Regions from separate parts of the Streptomyces sp. NPDC050504 genome, predicted to be linked through region 1. Evidence: riboswitches for the same ligand, from Rfam matches in the RefSeq annotation. Region 1 holds a riboswitch; the other holds the start of a gene.

Region 1 (8,451 bases):
CAACCGCCCGAACACATCCCGCAACATCGACGCAGAAGATCCTGACACCGGGGTAATCCGTGAAAAAGCTCTCCGCACGACGACGCCATCCGCTGGCGGCGGTCGTCGTCCTACTCTTCGCGCTGGCGGCCACTGGGGGGCTGTACGCCGCGTTCGCGCCCGCGGGCACGGCGAAGGCCGATGACACCGCCCAGTCCCTCGCCATCGAGGAGGGCAAGAAGCTCTACACCGTCGGCTGCGCCAGCTGCCACGGCACCGGCGGTCAGGGCACCACTGACGGCCCGTCCCTGGTAGGCGTCGGCTCCGCGGCCGTGGACTTCCAGGTCGGCACGGGCCGCATGCCGGCCCAGCAGCCCAGCGCCCAGGCCCCGCGCAAGAAGGTCATCTACGACCAGGCGCAGATCGACCAGCTCGCGGCCTACGTGGCATCGCTGGGCGCCGGTCCGATCACGCCCAAGCCGGGCCAGTACAACCCCGCGGGAGCGGACATCGCCAAGGGCGGCGAACTCTTCCGCACCAACTGCGCGCAGTGCCACAACTTCACCGGTGAGGGTGGCGCCCTCACCAACGGCAAGTACGCCCCGAGCCTCGAAGGCGTCTCGCCGAAGCACCTCTACGAGGCCATGCAGACCGGCCCGCAGAACATGCCGTCCTTCCCCGACACGACGATGCCGGAGAAGGAGAAGAAGGACATCATCGCGTATGTCAACGCCGTGAACGGTGACCAGACCCCGAGCCCCGGCGGCTTCGGTCTCGGTGGTCTCGGACCGGTCAGTGAGGGTCTGTTCGCCTGGATCTTCGGTCTGGGTTCGCTCGTCGCAGTCGCCGTCTGGGTCGCGGCCCACACCGCTAAGGCCAAGAAGTCATGAGTAGCCAAGACATTTCAGAAGAGAACCTGCCCAGTGAGCAGGGCTCCGCGCACGGCGCGGTAGAGGTCGCGGACGACCCGTTCGCCGACCCGGGGCTGCCGGCCCACAAGCCGCGCATCCAGGACATCGACGAGAAGGCCGCCCGGCGCTCCGAGCGCACGGTCGCGTTCCTCTTCACGCTGTCGATGCTGGCGACGATCGGCTTCATCGCCTCCTACGTGGCGTTCCCGGTCGACAAGATCGTGTACATCTGGCCGCTGGGCCACGTGAGCGCGCTCAACTTCGCCCTGGGCACGACGCTGGGCGTCGCGCTGTTCTGCATCGGCGCGGGCGCGGTCCACTGGGCCCGCACCCTGATGTCCGACGTGGAGGTCGCCGACGAGCGCCACCCGATCGCGGCCGAGCCCGAGGTCAAGGCCAAGGTCATGGCCGACTTCAGGGCCGGTGCCGAGGAGTCCCAGCTGGGGCGCCGCAAGCTGATCCGCAACACCATGTTCGGCGCGCTGGCCCTCGTACCGCTCTCCGGCGTCGTGCTCCTGCGCGACCTGGGCCCGCTGCCCGAGGACAAGCTCCGCAAGACGCTGTGGGCCAAGGGCAAGCAGCTCATCAACATGAACACCAACGAGCCGCTGCGTCCCGAGGACGTCGCCATCGGCTCGCTGACCTTCGCCATGCCCGAGGGCCTGACGGAGGAGGACCACAACTTCAACAACGAGATCGCCAAGGCCGCCCTGATGATCGTCCGGATCCAGCCGGCCGACATCAAGGACAAGCGCGAGCTCGAGTGGTCCCACGAGGGCATCGTCGCCTTCTCCAAGATCTGCACCCACGTGGGTTGCCCGATCTCCCTGTACGAGCAGCAGACCCACCACGTCCTCTGCCCGTGCCACCAGTCCACCTTTGACCTCTCCGACGGCGCCAAGGTCATCTTCGGCCCGGCCGGTCACGCCCTTCCGCAGCTGCAGATCGGCGTGAATGACGAGGGATATCTCGAAGCGCTCGGCGACTTCGAAGAGCCCGTCGGTCCTTCCTTCTTCGAGAGGGGCTGAACTGATGAGCACCGCGACCGAAACCCAGAACAAGAAGAAGGCTCCCGCCGGTGAGCGGGTGGCCGACTGGGCGGACGGCCGACTGGGGATCTACTCCCTGGCCAAGGCCAACATGCGCAAGATCTTCCCGGACCACTGGTCCTTCATGCTCGGCGAGATCTGCATGTACAGCTTCATCATCATCATCCTCACGGGTGTGTACCTGACGCTGTTCTTCCACCCGAGCATGAACGAGGTCGTGTACCACGGCTCGTACGTGCCGATGCAGGGCATCCGGATGACGGAGGCCTACGCGTCGACCCTGGAGATCAGCTTCGACGTCCGCGGCGGTCTGCTCATCCGGCAGATCCACCACTGGGCGGCGCTGATCTTCCTCGCGGCGATGTTCGTGCACATGATGCGCGTCTTCTTCACGGGTGCCTTCCGCAAGCCGCGCGAGGTCAACTGGCTGTTCGGCTTCCTGCTGTTCGTCCTGGGCATGTTCACCGGTTTCACCGGCTACTCGCTCCCGGACGACCTGCTCTCCGGCACCGGTGTCCGCTTCACGCAGGGCGCGATCCTGTCCATGCCGGTCGTCGGCACGTACATCTCGATGTTCCTGTTCGGCGGCGAGTTCCCCGGTCACGACATGGTGGCCAGGTTCTACTCGATCCACATCCTGCTGCTGCCCGGAATCATGCTCGGCCTGATGGTGGCCCACCTGATCCTGGTCTTCTACCACAAGCACACGCAGTTCGAGGGTCCGGGCCGGACCAACAAGAACGTCGTGGGCATGCCGCTGCTGCCGGTCTACATGGCCAAGGCCGGAGGCTTCTTCTTCCTGGTCTTCGGCGTCATCGCGGTCATCTCCGCGATGTTCACCATCAACCCGGTGTGGGCCATCGGCCCGTACCGCCCGGACCAGGTGTCCACCGGCGCCCAGCCCGACTGGTACATGGGCTTCGCCGAGGGCCTCGTCCGCGTGATGCCGGGCTGGGAGATCGTCATCTGGGGCCACACCCTGGCCCTGGGCGTCTTCATCCCGCTGGTGGTCTTCGGTCTGGTCCTGGTCCTGATCGCGGTCTGGCCGTTCCTGGAGTCGTGGGTCACGGGCGACAAGCGCGAGCACCACATCGCGCAGCGTCCGCGCAACGCGCCGACCCGCACCGCCTTCGGCGTCGCCTGGATCACCGCGTACATGATCATGCTCGTCGGTGGTGGAAACGACCTCTGGGCGACGCACTTCCACCTGTCGATCAACTCGATCACCTGGTTCGTGCGCATCGGCTTCTTCGTCGGCCCGGTCGTCGCGTTCATCGTCACCAAGCGGATCTGCCTGGGTCTCCAGCGCCGCGACAAGGACAAGGTGCTGCACGGCCGCGAGTCGGGCATCATCAAGCGCCTGCCGCACGGTGAGTTCGTCGAGGTCCACGAGCCGCTTTCGCAGGGCGAGCTGCACCGCCTCACCGCGCACGAGCAGTACGAGCCGCTGGAGATCGGCCCGACGGTCGACGAGAACGGCGTCGAGCGCAAGCCTTCGGCGCTGCTCAAGGCCAGGGCCAAGCTCAGCAAGGGCATGTACGGAGAGGGCAACCAGATCCCGAAGGCCACTGCCGAGGAGTACAAGGAGATCACCAGCGGCCACGGCCACCACTGATCTCCCGCCTGTTCGCCACAGCCGGAGCCCCCGTCCACGCAATGGACGGGGGCTCCGGCCGTTCCCGGGCTGGATAGGGTGGGTTCCACCATTCAGGCGCACACGACAGGAGCGGCCATGAGCGCTTTGACCCCCGCAGGAGGCGACACCGCGGCGGGCCGGTCCTGGCCCTCCGTGCTCAACGGCATCCTCACCGGACACGACCAGAGCGCGGACGACACCGCGTGGGCGATGGACCGCATCCTGCGGGGCGAGGCGACCGACGCGCAGATCGCCGGGTTCATGGTGGCGCTGCGGGCCAAGGGCGAGACCGTCGAGGAGATCACCGGCCTCGTGCGGACCATGTACGCGCACGCCAACGTCATCGAGGTGCCGGGCCCGAGCGTCGACATCGTCGGCACCGGGGGCGACGGCGCCAAGACCGTCAACATCTCCACGATGGCCTCGATCGTCGTCGCGGGCACCGGCGCGAAGGTCGTGAAGCACGGCAACAGGGCCGCCTCGTCGGCCTCCGGCTCCTCCGACGTGCTGGAGAAGCTCGGCGTCAACCTGTCGCTGACCCCCCAGCGGGTCGCCGAGGTCGCCGAAGAGGCCGGCATCACCATGTGCTTCGCGGTGAAGTTCCACCCCGCGCTGCGGCACGTGGCGGCGGCGCGCGGCCAGCTCGGCATCCGGACCACGTTCAACGTGCTCGGTCCGCTGACCAACCCGGCGAAGGTGACGGCGCAGGCCGTGGGCGTCGCCGACGCGCGGATGGCGCCGATCGTGGCCGGGGTCTTCGCCGAGCGCGGCAACTCCTCGCTGGTGTTCCGCGGCGACGACGGGCTCGACGAGCTGACGACCACCGGCACCTCCCGGGTGTGGGTGGTGCGGGACGGCGCGGTGACCGAGGAGGTCTTCGACCCCAGGGACGTCGGCATCGACCTGGTGCCCATCGAGGCGCTGCGCGGCGAGGACGCCTCGTACAACGCGGACGTGGCGCGGCGGCTGCTGGCGGGGGAGACCGGTCCCGTGCGGGACGCCGTACTGCTGAACGCGGCGGCGGCGCTGGTGGCGCTGGAGCGCGGCGAGGGCACGCTGGAGGAGCGGATCGCGGCGGGCATCGCCAAGGCGGCCGAGTCCATCGACTCGGGCGCGGCACGCACGACACTCGAACGGTGGATCGCGGCGAGCAATCGCTAGGAGCGGTCCGTACGGCCCTGCGGGGCAAGGGAGTTGAGAGGCGGGCGCCGGTGTGGCGCCCGTCTCTTCGCGTTCCGCGATGCGGTACGGGGTTGCGTGCGGGCGATCACGTGACGTACGTTCTCGACAGGTCATGAGTGACAGCGACTACGGCCCCGGCCCGCTGTCCGGCAACCCTCCGTCCGTGGCGGGGTGCCCCGGGTGAAGACCAGGTCGCAGGCAGCGAGGTCTGCGGCAAGCGCGGACCCCTGCACACCCTGGGGTCCTGGTCCCGAGGGAGCAGTCTCGTGAGCAAGCGAATGCGATAGGGCTTTCCGGCCCCTTTTCCATGACACCCTCCGTGCGGCGCCCTTCCGTCGCGCGTTGAGCAACACCCGTGTACGGCACGGTGGTTCGTGCTGCCTCCGCGGGTCCTTCATGCCTTCGTTCGCCCTGGCCCACCGGGAGATTCCGCCATGTCCGCTCAGCCGACCGCCGCCGCCGTTTCCGCCGCCCCCGCCGCTGCCGCGGGCTCCGCCGACTGCTCCGCCGACCCCTCCTGCGAGCCGCTGCCGGTCCTCGGCCGGGACGTCACCGTGCCGCTGGTCACCGGCGGCGAAGTCACCTACGCGGCCCTCGACTACGGCGCCAGCGCCCCCGCCCTCCAGCGCGTCTGGGACGACGTCGCGGCCTACGCCCCGTACTACGGCAGCGTCCACCGCGGCGCCGGATACCTCTCGCAGCTCTCCACCGACCTCTTCGAGAACAGCCGCGAGGTCGTCGCCGACTTCCTCGGCTGCCGCCCCGGCGACCAGGTCGTCTTCACCCGCTCCACCACCGACTCGCTGAACCTGCTGGCCCAGGTGCTGCCCGCCGACTGCCAGGTCTTCGTCTTCGAGACCGAGCACCACGCCTCGCTGCTGCCCTGGCGCGACGCCCGCGTCACCTACCTCAACGCCCCGCGCACCCCGCAGCAGGCCGTCGAGACCCTGGAGCGCGCCCTCGCCGACCGCGACCCCCACGGCCCCGCGCTGGTGTGCGTGACCGGCGCTTCCAACGTCACCGGCGAGCTGTGGCCCGTGCGCGAGCTGGCCGCCGCCGCGCACGCCCACGGCGCCCGCATCGTGCTCGACGCCGCCCAGCTCGCGCCCCACCACCCGGTGGACATCGCGGAGTTGGACGTCGACTGGGTCGCCTTCTCCGGCCACAAGCTGTACGCGCCCTTCGGCTCCGGCGTCCTCGCGGGCCGCGCCGACTGGCTCCAGGAGGCCGAGCCGTACCTCGCGGGCGGCGGGGCCTCCCGCAAGGTCGCCCGGCGCACCGACGGCGGCGTGGACGTCGAGTGGCACACCACCGCCGCGCGCCACGAGGCCGGCTCGCCCAACGTCATCGGCGTCTACTCCATCGCCTCCGCCTGCAAGGCGCTGACCGAGGCCGGGTTCGACGCGCTCGTGGAGCGCGAGCAGCGGCTGGTGCGCCGGGTGCTCGACGGGCTCGCGGAGGTCGAGCAGGTCAAGGTGCTCTCGCTGTTCGGCGAGGACGCGGCCCGGGTCAGCGTCATCTCCTTCGTGGTCGAGGGCTGGAACTCCTCGCACTTCGCCGCCGCGCTCTCCGCCGAGTACGGCATCGGCGTGCGCGACGGCCTGTTCTGCGCCCACCCGCTGGTCCGCACCCTGCTCGGCAGCTCCCCGCAGGACCCGGGCGAGTGCGGCGCGCCCGAGGGCGACCCGGGCGAGCGGTCGCTGAACGCGATCCGTGTCTCCTTCGGCGCGGGCACGCCCGACGAGCACCTGGAGCGCTTCCTGCGCGCGGTGAAGGAGCTCGTCACGGACGGGGCCCGCTGGAACTACCGTACGGAGGAAGGGCGTTGCGTGCCCGACACCTCCGCTGCCGGGACGGCCGGCGCGGCTGCCTGAAGCGTCGCCGCCCGGGGCAGGCCCGCGCCGAGCAGGACCATCCGCAGGGCCCGCTCGGTGGCGTCGGTCAGGAACTCCGCGCCCCGGTCCAGCGCCTCGTCCAGCGATACAGGGGCGGGCAGGATCGAGCTGTAGGCGTCCACGCCGACGTCCCGCACGGACTGCGCGCCCGCCCCGATCGTGCCCGCGAGCGCCAGCACCGGGCGGCCGAACCGCTTGGCGCGGCGCGCGACCTCGGCCGGGACCTTGCCGCGTCCGCTCTGGTGGTCGATGGCGCCCTCGGCCGTGACGACCAGGTCGGCGACGGCCAGGCGGGTGTCCAGGTCCAGGTGGTCGAGCAGCACGTCGAAGCGCGGGCGCAGCCGGGCGCCGAGCGCGGCGAGGCCCGCGCCGAGCCCGCCGGACGCGCCGGTGCCGGGCGCGGTGCGCAGATCGACCGCGGGGGAGAGGTCCCGGGTCAGGACGTGTGCCCAGCGCTCCAGGGCCGTCGACAGCTCCTCGACCCGGCCGGGGCTCGCGCCCTTCTGGGGGCCGAAGACCCGGGCGACGCCGCGCTCGCCGCACAGGACGTTGTACGGGTTGCAGGCGACGAGCAGTTCGGCGGCGGCGAGCCGGGGGTCGAGGCCGCTCGGGTCGATGTGGTGAAGCTCCGTCAGGTACCGTCCGCCGTGCGGGAGTTCGTGTCCGTAGCGGTCCAGGAGGCGGGCGCCGAGCGCCTGGAGCGCGCCGGCGCCGCCGTCCGACGTGCCGGAGTCGCCGCAGCCGACCAGGACGCGGCGCGCGCCGGTGTCCAGCGCGGCGCGGATCAGTTCGCCGACGCCGTACGTGGTGGTGGCGCCGGGGTCGCGGGCGGTGCGCGGGACGAGCGAGAGGCCCGCGACGGCGGCCATCTCCACGACGGCGGTGTCGTCGTCGAGCAGCGCGAAGTGGGTACCGACCGGCTCGCCGACCGGGCCCGTCGCGGCCAGGGCGACCAGCCGTCCGCCGGTCGCGGCGGCGAGCGCGGTCGCGGTGCCCTCGCCGCCGTCCACCAGCGGGATCTCGTCGACGACCGCCGAGGGCAGCACCCGGCGCACGCCCGCGGCGATGGCCCTGGCGGCGGCCTGGGCGGACAGCGACTCCTTGAAGCCGCTGGGGGCCACGGCGATGCGGGTGATCGTGCGGTCGGTCATGGCTGGGTCTCCAGGTGTACGGGCACGCCGAGCAGCGGCCAGAGGGTGAGGGCGAACAGCAGGACCACCCCTGCGGTGAGCGGTGCCAGCACGGCGGACAGCCGCAGCAGGTCGCGGGGCGTGTAGGTGGGGACGGATTCCGGCAGGTCGGCGTAGAGCGCCACCGGTTTGGCGGACGCGGGCAGGGTGTGGCAGAAGCCCGCGGCGGCGGTGGAGGCGAGGGCGGCGGCGACCGGGTTGACCCCGGCGCCGACGGCCGCCGCGACGACCAGCGGGATCAGTACGGAGGAGCGGGCCGAGCGGGACTGGAGCACGAGGTGGGCCGCCGTGCTGACGGCGACGACCGCCGCGAGGAACGCCCAGGCGGGCACGGACGACCCGCCGGGCACCCCGCCGACCAGCCACTTCGCCGCGCCCGACGAGGCCAGCGCGGCGCCCATCGCCATGGTCGCCGCCATGAACAGCAGCAGCGGCCAGGGCACCGTCCTCAGCCCGTCCTTCATGCGGACGGTGCCCAGCGCGGGCGAGGCCGCGACCACCGCGCCGATCAGCGCGACCACCGCGGGCGACACCCGGTGCACCGGCTCGCTGCACCACAGCAGCACCACGGTCCCCAGCAGCAGCACGCAGCGCGCCTCCGCCGTGGTC
Region 2 (8,451 bases), on a different contig from region 1:
CGTTCGGGGCGGTGGAGAAGCTGAGGTCGGACGGACTGCCGGGGCTGCTGGTGGCGAGCGACACGGTGATCGCGGAGCTGGCCGCGCGGGCGGACGTGGTCGTGGACGGCCCCGCGGGGGTGGTCGATCTTCTGGAGGGCCTGGCGGCGAGGCTCTAGGGGGGGCCGCTGCGCGGGGCAGTCCCCACCCCGCCCCTTCCCGAAACCCTCCGGGGGCCCTGCGGGGCGGTGGGCACGTTGCGCGCGTGCCCCGCTCTCGCGCGGTTCCCCGCGCCCCCCGATGGGCGCGGTCTTCGGCGCCCCCGGGCCCCGTGAAGGCCCCGGCCTAGCTCGCCCCCGGGGCCTCCAGGGCCTTCAGCTGCTCCAGGAACCACTGCTGCGGCGGCAGCGCGGTGGCCGCCGCCACCAACCCCCGGTTCCGCCCCGCCCGCTCCTCCGCCCCCATCGACAGCGCCGCGTGCAACGCCTCCGCCGTCCCGCTCACGTCGTACGGGTTCACTCCCACCGCGTCCGCGCCCAGCTCCTCGTACGCCCCCGCCTCCCGCGAGAGCACCAGCGCGCACCCCTCGTCCGAGACGACCGGGATCTCCTTCGCGACCAGGTTCATCCCGTCCCTGATCGGGTTCACCAGCGCGACGTCCGCGATCCGGTACGCCGCCAGCGACCGTGCGAAGTCGTCCTTGACGTGCATCACGACGGGCGTCCAACTCGGCGTCCCGAAGGTGGAGTTGATGTCCGCGGCCACCCGCGCGACCTCCGCCGTGTACTCCCGGTACACCGCGAGGTCCTGCCGCGACGGATACGCGAACGCCACGTGCACCACGCGCCCGCGCCACTCCGGCCGCCTCTCCAGCAGCTCCCGGTACGCCAACAGCCCCCGCACGATGTTCTTCGACAGCTCGGTGCGGTCCACCCGTACGATCGTCCGCCGCGCCGTCCCGTCCCGCGCCGCGCCCACCTGCTCGCGCAGCGCCGCGATCCGCTCCTCCACGTCCGCCTCGCGCGAGCGCGCCCGCAGGAACTCCGCGTCCGCGCCGAGCCCGTGCACCCCGATCGCGGTCCCGCCGGTCCCGCCCGCCAGCGCCGTACAGCACGCGGTGAACGCGTCCGCCCAGCGGTGGGTCAGGAATCCCAGCCGGTCCGCGCCCAGCATGCCCCGCAGCAGCTGCTCCGCGACGTCGTCGGGCAGCAGCCTGAAGTAGTCGACGGGCGCCCACGGCGTGTGCGAGAAGTGGCCGATCCGCAGGTCGGGGCGGAGGGCGCGGAGCATGCCGGGCACCAGCGCCAGGTGGTAGTCCTGCACCAGCACCGACGCGCCCTGCCCCGCCTCCTGGGCCAGCGCGTCGGCGAAGGCGCGGTTGTACGCCTCGTACGCCGCCCACCGGCGCCGGAACTCCGCGTCGAAGACCGGTTCCCGCGGCGTCTGGTACAGCATGTGGTGGACGAACCAGAGCACCGAGTTCGCGATGCCGTTGTACGCGGCGGCGTGCACGTCGGGGTCGATGTCGAGCATCCGGACGCCGGGCTCGGCGGCGCCCGAGCGGACCGCCGCCCGGTCGCCGTCGGTCAGCGCCGAGCACACCCAGACCGAGCCGTCCGAGCCCACCGCGCTGAGCCCGGAGACCAGGCCGCCTCCGCCGCGGCGGGAGCGGAGGGTCCCGTCGCCGTCGAGGGAGTAGGTGAGGGGGCCGCGGTTGGACGCGACGAGGATCCGGGCAGCAGCAGCCATGTGCCGAAACCTAGCCCGTGGGGCTTCCCCCCAAACGTGGCGGCGCCCCGCCCCTCGCGGGGCGCCCCGCCCCGGGGGCTACGCGGCCCGGCGCTTCGCGTATTCCGGGACCTCCCGCATCGGCGGCCTCTCCTCCGTGTCCACGGCGTGCGTCCGCGGCACGAAACCGTCCTCCCCCCGCTCGAACTGCGTCAGCGCGGGCCGCACCAAGTGCCCCCGGGACAACCGCAGTTGCGCGGTCCGGTAGATCGCCGCCGCCATCCGCCCCAGCGCCTGGCTGTCCTGGTGGCGGTGGATCCGCACGCCCACGTCGACCTGTGCCAGCGCGTCGAGCCCGACCGTGTGCAGCGCGTCCACCAGCAGCCCCAGCTCCACTCCGTAACCGACGGGGAAGGGCAGCTGCTCCAGCAGCTCCCGCCGCGCCGCGTACTCACCGCCCAACGGCTGTACGAAACCCGCCAGTCGGGGCCAGTGGAGGTTCAGCAGCGGGCGCGCCACCAGCTCGGTGACCCGGCCGCCCTGACCTGCGGCGGCGCCGAACGGCCGGTCGTACATCGCCTTGACGAAGGAGACGTCGGGGTCGGTGAGGAGCGGCCCGACGATCCCGGACACGAAGTCCGCCGAGAAGTCCTTGAGGTCCGCGTCCACGAAGGCGACCACGTCCCCGGTCGTCACCAGGAGCGACCGCCACAGGACCTCGCCCTTGCCCGGCACGGCGGGCAGCGCGGGCAGGATCGCGTCGCGGTGCACCACCCGCGCGCCCGCCGCCGCGGCCACCTCCGACGTCCGGTCGGTCGAACCGGAGTCGATCACCACCAGCTCGTCCACCAGGGGGACCGCGTCGACCAGCTCCCGGCGGATGGTGCCGACGATCTCGCCGACCGTCTCCTCCTCGTTCAGCGCGGGCAGCACCACGCTGATTTTCGTGCCCCGCTTGGCGGCCATCAGGTCGCCCAGCGAACGGTCGGCCGCCGCCCAGGAACGCCTGGTCAGCCAGTGCTCCACCTCTTCGAGCACGTCCCGCACTCCCTGCTGTGTGATCGCCGTGTGACCCATCTCGCGGTCCGGACGGCTGTCTCGACCGTCCGGGGCTTCGGTTACAGTCTTGAACAACGCGAACGGCCACCGCATGTCGGGGGTCGGTACGCCGACAAACGCCCGAGCCCCGCTCGGTGCCACAGCGCTCATCCAGAGGGACAGAGGGAACGGCCCGTTGAAGTCCCGGCAACCCTCCCGCCGACCGCGAGGTAACGGTGGGGAAGGTGCCAATTCCGGCTCGTGGCGAAGCGCGTCACGAGGAAGATGAGGAGAAAGGGCCTCGCCATCATGGCTGTGCAGACCGTCGCGGAGAACACCACCGCCACCCCCGTAGACCTCGGCCCCGCCGTCGCGCTGTCCTGCCGCGAGTGCGGCGAGCGCTTCGAGCTCGGTCCGATCTTCGCCTGTCAGCTCTGTTTCGGACCGCTTGAGGTCGCCTACGACCTGCCCGTCGGGGACCCGGACGCGCTGCGCGCCCGGATCGAGGCCGGTCCGAACAGCATCTGGCGGTACGCGCCGCTGCTGCCGGTCCCCGCGGACGTCGCCGAGAAGCCGAACCTGAACCCGGGCCTCACCAAGCTGGTCAAGGCCGACAACCTCGCCCGCGAGCTGGGCGTCACCGGCGGCCTGTACGTCAAGGACGACTCCGGCAACCCGACGCACTCCTTCAAGGACCGCGTCGTGGCCATCGCCGTCGAGGCCGCCCGCGCCTTCGGCTTCACCACGCTCTCCTGCTCCTCCACGGGCAACCTCGCCGGTGCCGTCGGCGCCGCCGCCGCCCGCGCCGGCTTCCGCTCCTGCGTCTTCATCCCGCACGACCTGGAGCAGGGCAAGGTCGTCATGGCCGCGGTGTACGGCGGCGAGCTGGTCGGCATCGAGGGCAACTACGACGACGTCAACCGCTTCTGCTCCGAGCTCATCGGCGACCCGCTGGGCGAGGGCTGGGGCTTCGTGAACGTGAACCTGCGGCCGTACTACGGCGAGGGCTCCAAGACCCTCGCGTACGAGATCTGCGAGCAGCTCGGCTGGCGCATCCCGGACCAGATCGTCATCCCGATCGCCTCGGGCTCGCAGCTCACGAAGATCGACAAGGGTCTCCAGGAGCTGATCGGGCTCGGGCTCGTCGAGGACCGGCCGTACAAGATCTTCGGCGCCCAGGCGGAGGGCTGCTCGCCGGTGTCGACGGCCTTCAAGGCCGGTCACGACGTCGTACGGCCCCAGAAGCCGAACACCATCGCCAAGTCGCTGGCGATCGGCAACCCGGCCGACGGCCCCTACGTGCTCGACATCGCGCGCCGGACCGGCGGTGCGGTGGAGGACGTGAACGACGAGCAGGTCGTGGACGCCATCAAGCTGCTGGCCCGCACCGAGGGCATCTTCGCGGAGACCGCGGGCGGCGTGACGGTCGGCGTGACGCGCAAGCTCATCGAGGCGGGCGTGCTGGACCCGGCGCTCACCACGGTCGTGCTGAACACCGGCGACGGTCTGAAGACGCTGGACGCGGTGGCGGAGACGTCGCAGGCCACGGCGACGATCAAGCCGAGCCTGGACGCGTTCCGCGCGGCCGGCCTCGCGCACTGACAATCCCCCCAGCAGCAGGAACGGAGAAACCCGACATGAGCGTGAACGTCCGCATCCCCACCATCCTCCGCACCTACACCGGCGGTCAGTCCGAGGTCTCCGCCGAGGGCGCGACCCTCGCCGAGGTCATCGAGGACCTGGAGAAGAACCACGCGGGCATCGCCGCGCGCGTCCTGGACGACCAGGGGCAGCTGCGCCGCTTCGTGAACGTGTACGTGAACGACGACGACGTGCGGTTCGAGCAGGGCCTGGGGACCGCCACGCCGGACGGCGCGGGCATCTCGATCATCCCGGCGGTCGCGGGCGGCTGCTGAGCCGTTCCGCGGTACCTCAGAGTCACCGGCATTGCCCCCTCCGCGAGAGAAGCGGAGGGGGCAATTCTGCATGGTTGAAGGCGGTAGAGTTGGGAACTAACGCTTCCCTCGGGCGTGTTGTCGGCGCGTGAGTGCGCCCGGCGCACATGGGAAAGCGGCCTCGCTGCGACAAGAAGCAGCCAAAGTGCGCGTGCGATTTGCCCCTTGGGTCCCTGATGTCCGGGCCGACTTGCCCTGGAACATGGGGAGTTCTCCTCATTCGGCCGTTCGGTCATGCCCAGAATTCTCGTCCGATTGACCTGTTGCAGAGGGCAGTTGGGCAGATACATTCAGCCGCGGTCGACGCGTTCCGACGCAAGGTCTGACCCGGGTCCGCGAAGTGCGGTCCTGTGCAAGGGCCAGTAATAGGGGAGTTAGGCATGGCTCAGGGCACCGTCAAGTGGTTCAACGCGGAGAAGGGGTACGGCTTCATCGCGGTCGACGGTGGTGCGGATGTTTTCGTCCACTACAGCGCGATTCAGATGGACGGTTACCGCACCCTTGAAGAAGGTCAGCGAGTCGAGTTCGAGATCTCGCAGGGCCAGAAGGGTCCGCAGGCGGACATGGTCAAGCTCGCCGTCTGATCTCGGCGCGATCGGCCACCGGCGCGAATCGTTCCGTGGGCCCGCACTCCGTTGATACGGAGTGCGGGCCCACGCGCATGTCCGGGGGCCTTTCCCGGCGGTCCGCGAGGTCCCCGTCCCAGGGGGTTTAGGGGGGCGGATGTGGACACTCGCTTGCACTCGCATGGGTCGAGTGCTAATCATTGGCGTTAGCACTCTCCAGGTGAGAGTGACAGAACTTGGATCGGTTCGGTGAGGTCCGGACGCCGGGTGGGGCAGGGAACCACGCGGCGCGCGGGCCGTCCGTCGCGGGCACCGGGAGCGATCCGGAGCAATCCACCCCGTCCGGGAGGACCACTTCACATGGCCAAGATCATCGCGTTCGACGAGGAGGCCCGGCGCGGTCTCGAGCGTGGCATGAACCAGCTCGCCGACGCCGTCAAGGTCACCCTTGGCCCCAAGGGCCGCAACGTCGTCCTTGAGAAGAAGTGGGGCGCCCCCACGATCACCAACGATGGTGTGTCCATCGCCAAGGAGATCGAGCTGGAGGACCCGTACGAGAAGATCGGCGCCGAGCTGGTCAAGGAAGTCGCCAAGAAGACGGACGACGTCGCCGGTGACGGTACGACCACCGCGACCGTCCTCGCCCAGGCGCTCGTCCGCGAGGGCCTGCGCAACGTCGCCGCCGGCGCCAACCCGATGGCCCTCAAGCGCGGCATCGAGAAGGCCGTCGAGGCCGTCTCCGCCGCCCTGCTGGAGCAGGCCAAGGACGTGGAGACCAAGGAGCAGATCGCTTCGACCGCCTCCATCTCCGCCGCCGACACCCAGATCGGCGAGCTCATCGCCGAGGCCATGGACAAGGTCGGCAAGGAAGGCGTCATCACCGTCGAGGAGTCGCAGACCTTCGGTCTGGAGCTCGAGCTCACCGAGGGCATGCGCTTCGACAAGGGCTACATCTCGGCGTACTTCGCCACCGACATGGAGCGCATGGAGTCGGCTCTCGACGACCCGTACATCCTGATCGTCAACTCCAAGGTCAGCAACGTGAAGGACCTCCTTCCGCTGCTGGAGAAGGTCATGCAGTCCGGCAAGCCGCTGCTGATCATCGCCGAGGACGTCGAGGGCGAGGCCCTGTCGACCCTGGTCGTCAACAAGATCCGCGGCACCTTCAAGTCCGTCGCCGTCAAGGCCCCGGGCTTCGGCGACCGCCGCAAGGCCATGCTCCAGGACATCGCCGTCCTCACCGGCGGCACGGTCATCTCCGAGGAGGTCGGCCTCAAGCTGGAGAACGCCGGTCTCGACCTGCTCGGCCGCGCCCGCAAGGTCGTCATCACCAAGGACGAGACGACCATCGTCGACGGTGCCGGTGACAGCGAGCAGGTCCAGGGCCGCGTCAACCAGATCCGCGCCGAGATCGAGAACTCGGACAGCGACTACGACCGCGAGAAGCTCCAGGAGCGCCTGGCGAAGCTCGCCGGCGGCGTCGCCGTCATCAAGGCCGGTGCCGCGACCGAGGTCGAGCTCAAGGAGCGCAAGCACCGCATCGAGGACGCCGTCCGCAACGCGAAGGCGGCCGTCGAGGAGGGCATCGTCGCCGGTGGTGGCGTCGCGCTGCTCCAGGCCACGGCCGTCTTCGAGAAGCTGGAGCTCTCGGGCGACGAGGCGACCGGCGCCAACGCCGTGAAGCTCGCCCTGGAGGCCCCGCTCAAGCAGATCGCCGTCAACGGTGGCCTTGAGGGCGGCGTCGTCGTGGAGAAGGTGCGCAACCTGGCCGTCGGCCACGGTCTGAACGCCGCCACGGGCGAGTACGTCGACATGATCGCCGAGGGCATCCTGGACCCGGCGAAGGTCACGCGCTCCGCGCTGCAGAACGCCGCGTCGATCGCCGCGCTGTTCCTGACCACCGAGGCCGTCATCGCCGACAAGCCGGAGAAGGCGTCCGCCGCCGCTCCGGGCGGCATGCCGGGCGGTGACATGGACTTCTGAGCCTCCTCGCAGGCTCGGTAGGACCACGAGGGCGGCACTTCCCGTACAGGGAGGTGCCGCCCTTCGGCGTACCCGGAAAGGGGCGGGCCTGGGCAAACCCGTGCATGCTGTGAGAAGGACGACCCGCACCTTTCGCCCCGAGAGGACCAAAGGCCCTGTCACTGGCCGTAAGGCCCTTGTGAGACTTCAGCGACGCCGCCCCCTGCCCGCGACTCCGAGGTTCCGCCACGTGTCTTCCTTCGACTCACTGATCGTCGACGTCAACGACGTCTTCTGGACGTACCTGCTGATCCCGCTCGTCGTGGTCGCGGGGCTCTACTTCACGATCAGGTCCAAGGCCGTGCAGCTGAGGCTCTTCCCGGAGATGCTGCGCGTACTGAAGGATCCGGCGCCCGCGGGCAGGGACGGGCGCAAGGCCGTCTCCTCCTTCGGCGCGTTCACCATCTCCGCCGCCGCCCGCGTCGGCACCGGCAACATCGCGGGCGTCGCCACCGCCATCACGCTCGGCGGCGCGGGCGCGGTGTTCTGGATGTGGGCCATGGCCCTCGTCGGCGCCGCCTCCGCGTTCGTCGAGTCGGTGCTCGCCCAGCTCTACAAGGTCCGCGGCGCCGACGGCGAGTTCCGCGGCGGCCCCGCGTACTACATGCGCAAGGGCCTGGGGAAGCCCTGGCTGGGCGCCCTCTTCGCGGTCGTCATCACCGTGACCTTCGGCTTCGTCTTCAACGCCGTGCAGTCCAACACCATCACCGCCGTCGCGGGCGGCTCGCTGGGCGCCGCCGACTCGGACTGGTTCGCCCCCGTCTGCGGCCTCGTCGTCGCGGGACTCCTCGGGCTGGTGGTCTTCGGCGGCGTACGGCGCATCGCCTCGGTCACGCAGCTGCTCGTGCCCGTCATGGCCGTCTGCTACCTGCTCCTGGGCATCGCCGTCGTCGTCCTCAACGTCGAGGACGTCCCGCGCGTCCTCGCGGACATCGTCGGCGGCGCCTTCGGCGTGCGGGAGGTCGCGGGCGGCGCGGTCGGCGCGGCGATCCAGCACGGCATCAGGCGCGGCATGTTCTCCAACGAGGCGGGCCTGGGCTCCGCGCCCAACGCCGCCGCGACCGCCGACGTCACCCACCCCGTCAAGCAGGGCCTCGTACAGTCGCTCGGCGTCTTCTTCGACACGCTGCTGATCTGCTCGATGACCGCGTTCATCATCCTGA

Evidence for each region. Region 1 has a riboswitch for S-adenosylmethionine ahead of ACIBNE_RS30180 (aminotransferase class V-fold PLP-dependent enzyme). Riboswitches for the same ligand answer to the same signal wherever they lie in the genome.
Region 2: it holds a riboswitch for S-adenosylmethionine, as region 1 does, so the genes downstream of both, thrC (threonine synthase) here and ACIBNE_RS30180 (aminotransferase class V-fold PLP-dependent enzyme) in region 1, are expected to answer to the same signal.

What each region holds. Positions count from the first base shown of each region.
Region 1 is NZ_JBITHO010000008.1:446,340-454,790, reverse strand. It holds gene ACIBNE_RS30200 (c-type cytochrome) at 60-869, shown strand; gene ACIBNE_RS30195 (Rieske 2Fe-2S domain-containing protein) at 866-1,918, shown strand; gene ACIBNE_RS30190 (cytochrome bc complex cytochrome b subunit) at 1,923-3,554, shown strand; gene trpD (anthranilate phosphoribosyltransferase) at 3,672-4,736, shown strand; SAM riboswitch class IV at 4,866-4,983, shown strand; gene ACIBNE_RS30180 (aminotransferase class V-fold PLP-dependent enzyme) at 5,192-6,631, shown strand; gene ACIBNE_RS30175 (glycerate kinase) at 6,562-7,803, opposite strand; gene ACIBNE_RS30170 (SLC13 family permease) at 7,800-8,451, opposite strand, start outside.
Region 2 is NZ_JBITHO010000002.1:526,039-534,489, reverse strand. It holds gene otsB (trehalose-phosphatase) at 1-158, shown strand, start outside; gene ACIBNE_RS08205 (trehalose-6-phosphate synthase) at 325-1,728, opposite strand; gene ACIBNE_RS08200 (glucosyl-3-phosphoglycerate synthase) at 1,807-2,745, opposite strand; SAM riboswitch class I at 2,910-3,037, shown strand; gene thrC (threonine synthase) at 3,055-4,347, shown strand; gene ACIBNE_RS08190 (MoaD/ThiS family protein) at 4,383-4,661, shown strand; gene ACIBNE_RS08185 (cold-shock protein) at 5,081-5,284, shown strand; gene groL (chaperonin GroEL) at 5,627-7,249, shown strand; gene ACIBNE_RS08175 (alanine/glycine:cation symporter family protein) at 7,479-8,451, shown strand, end outside.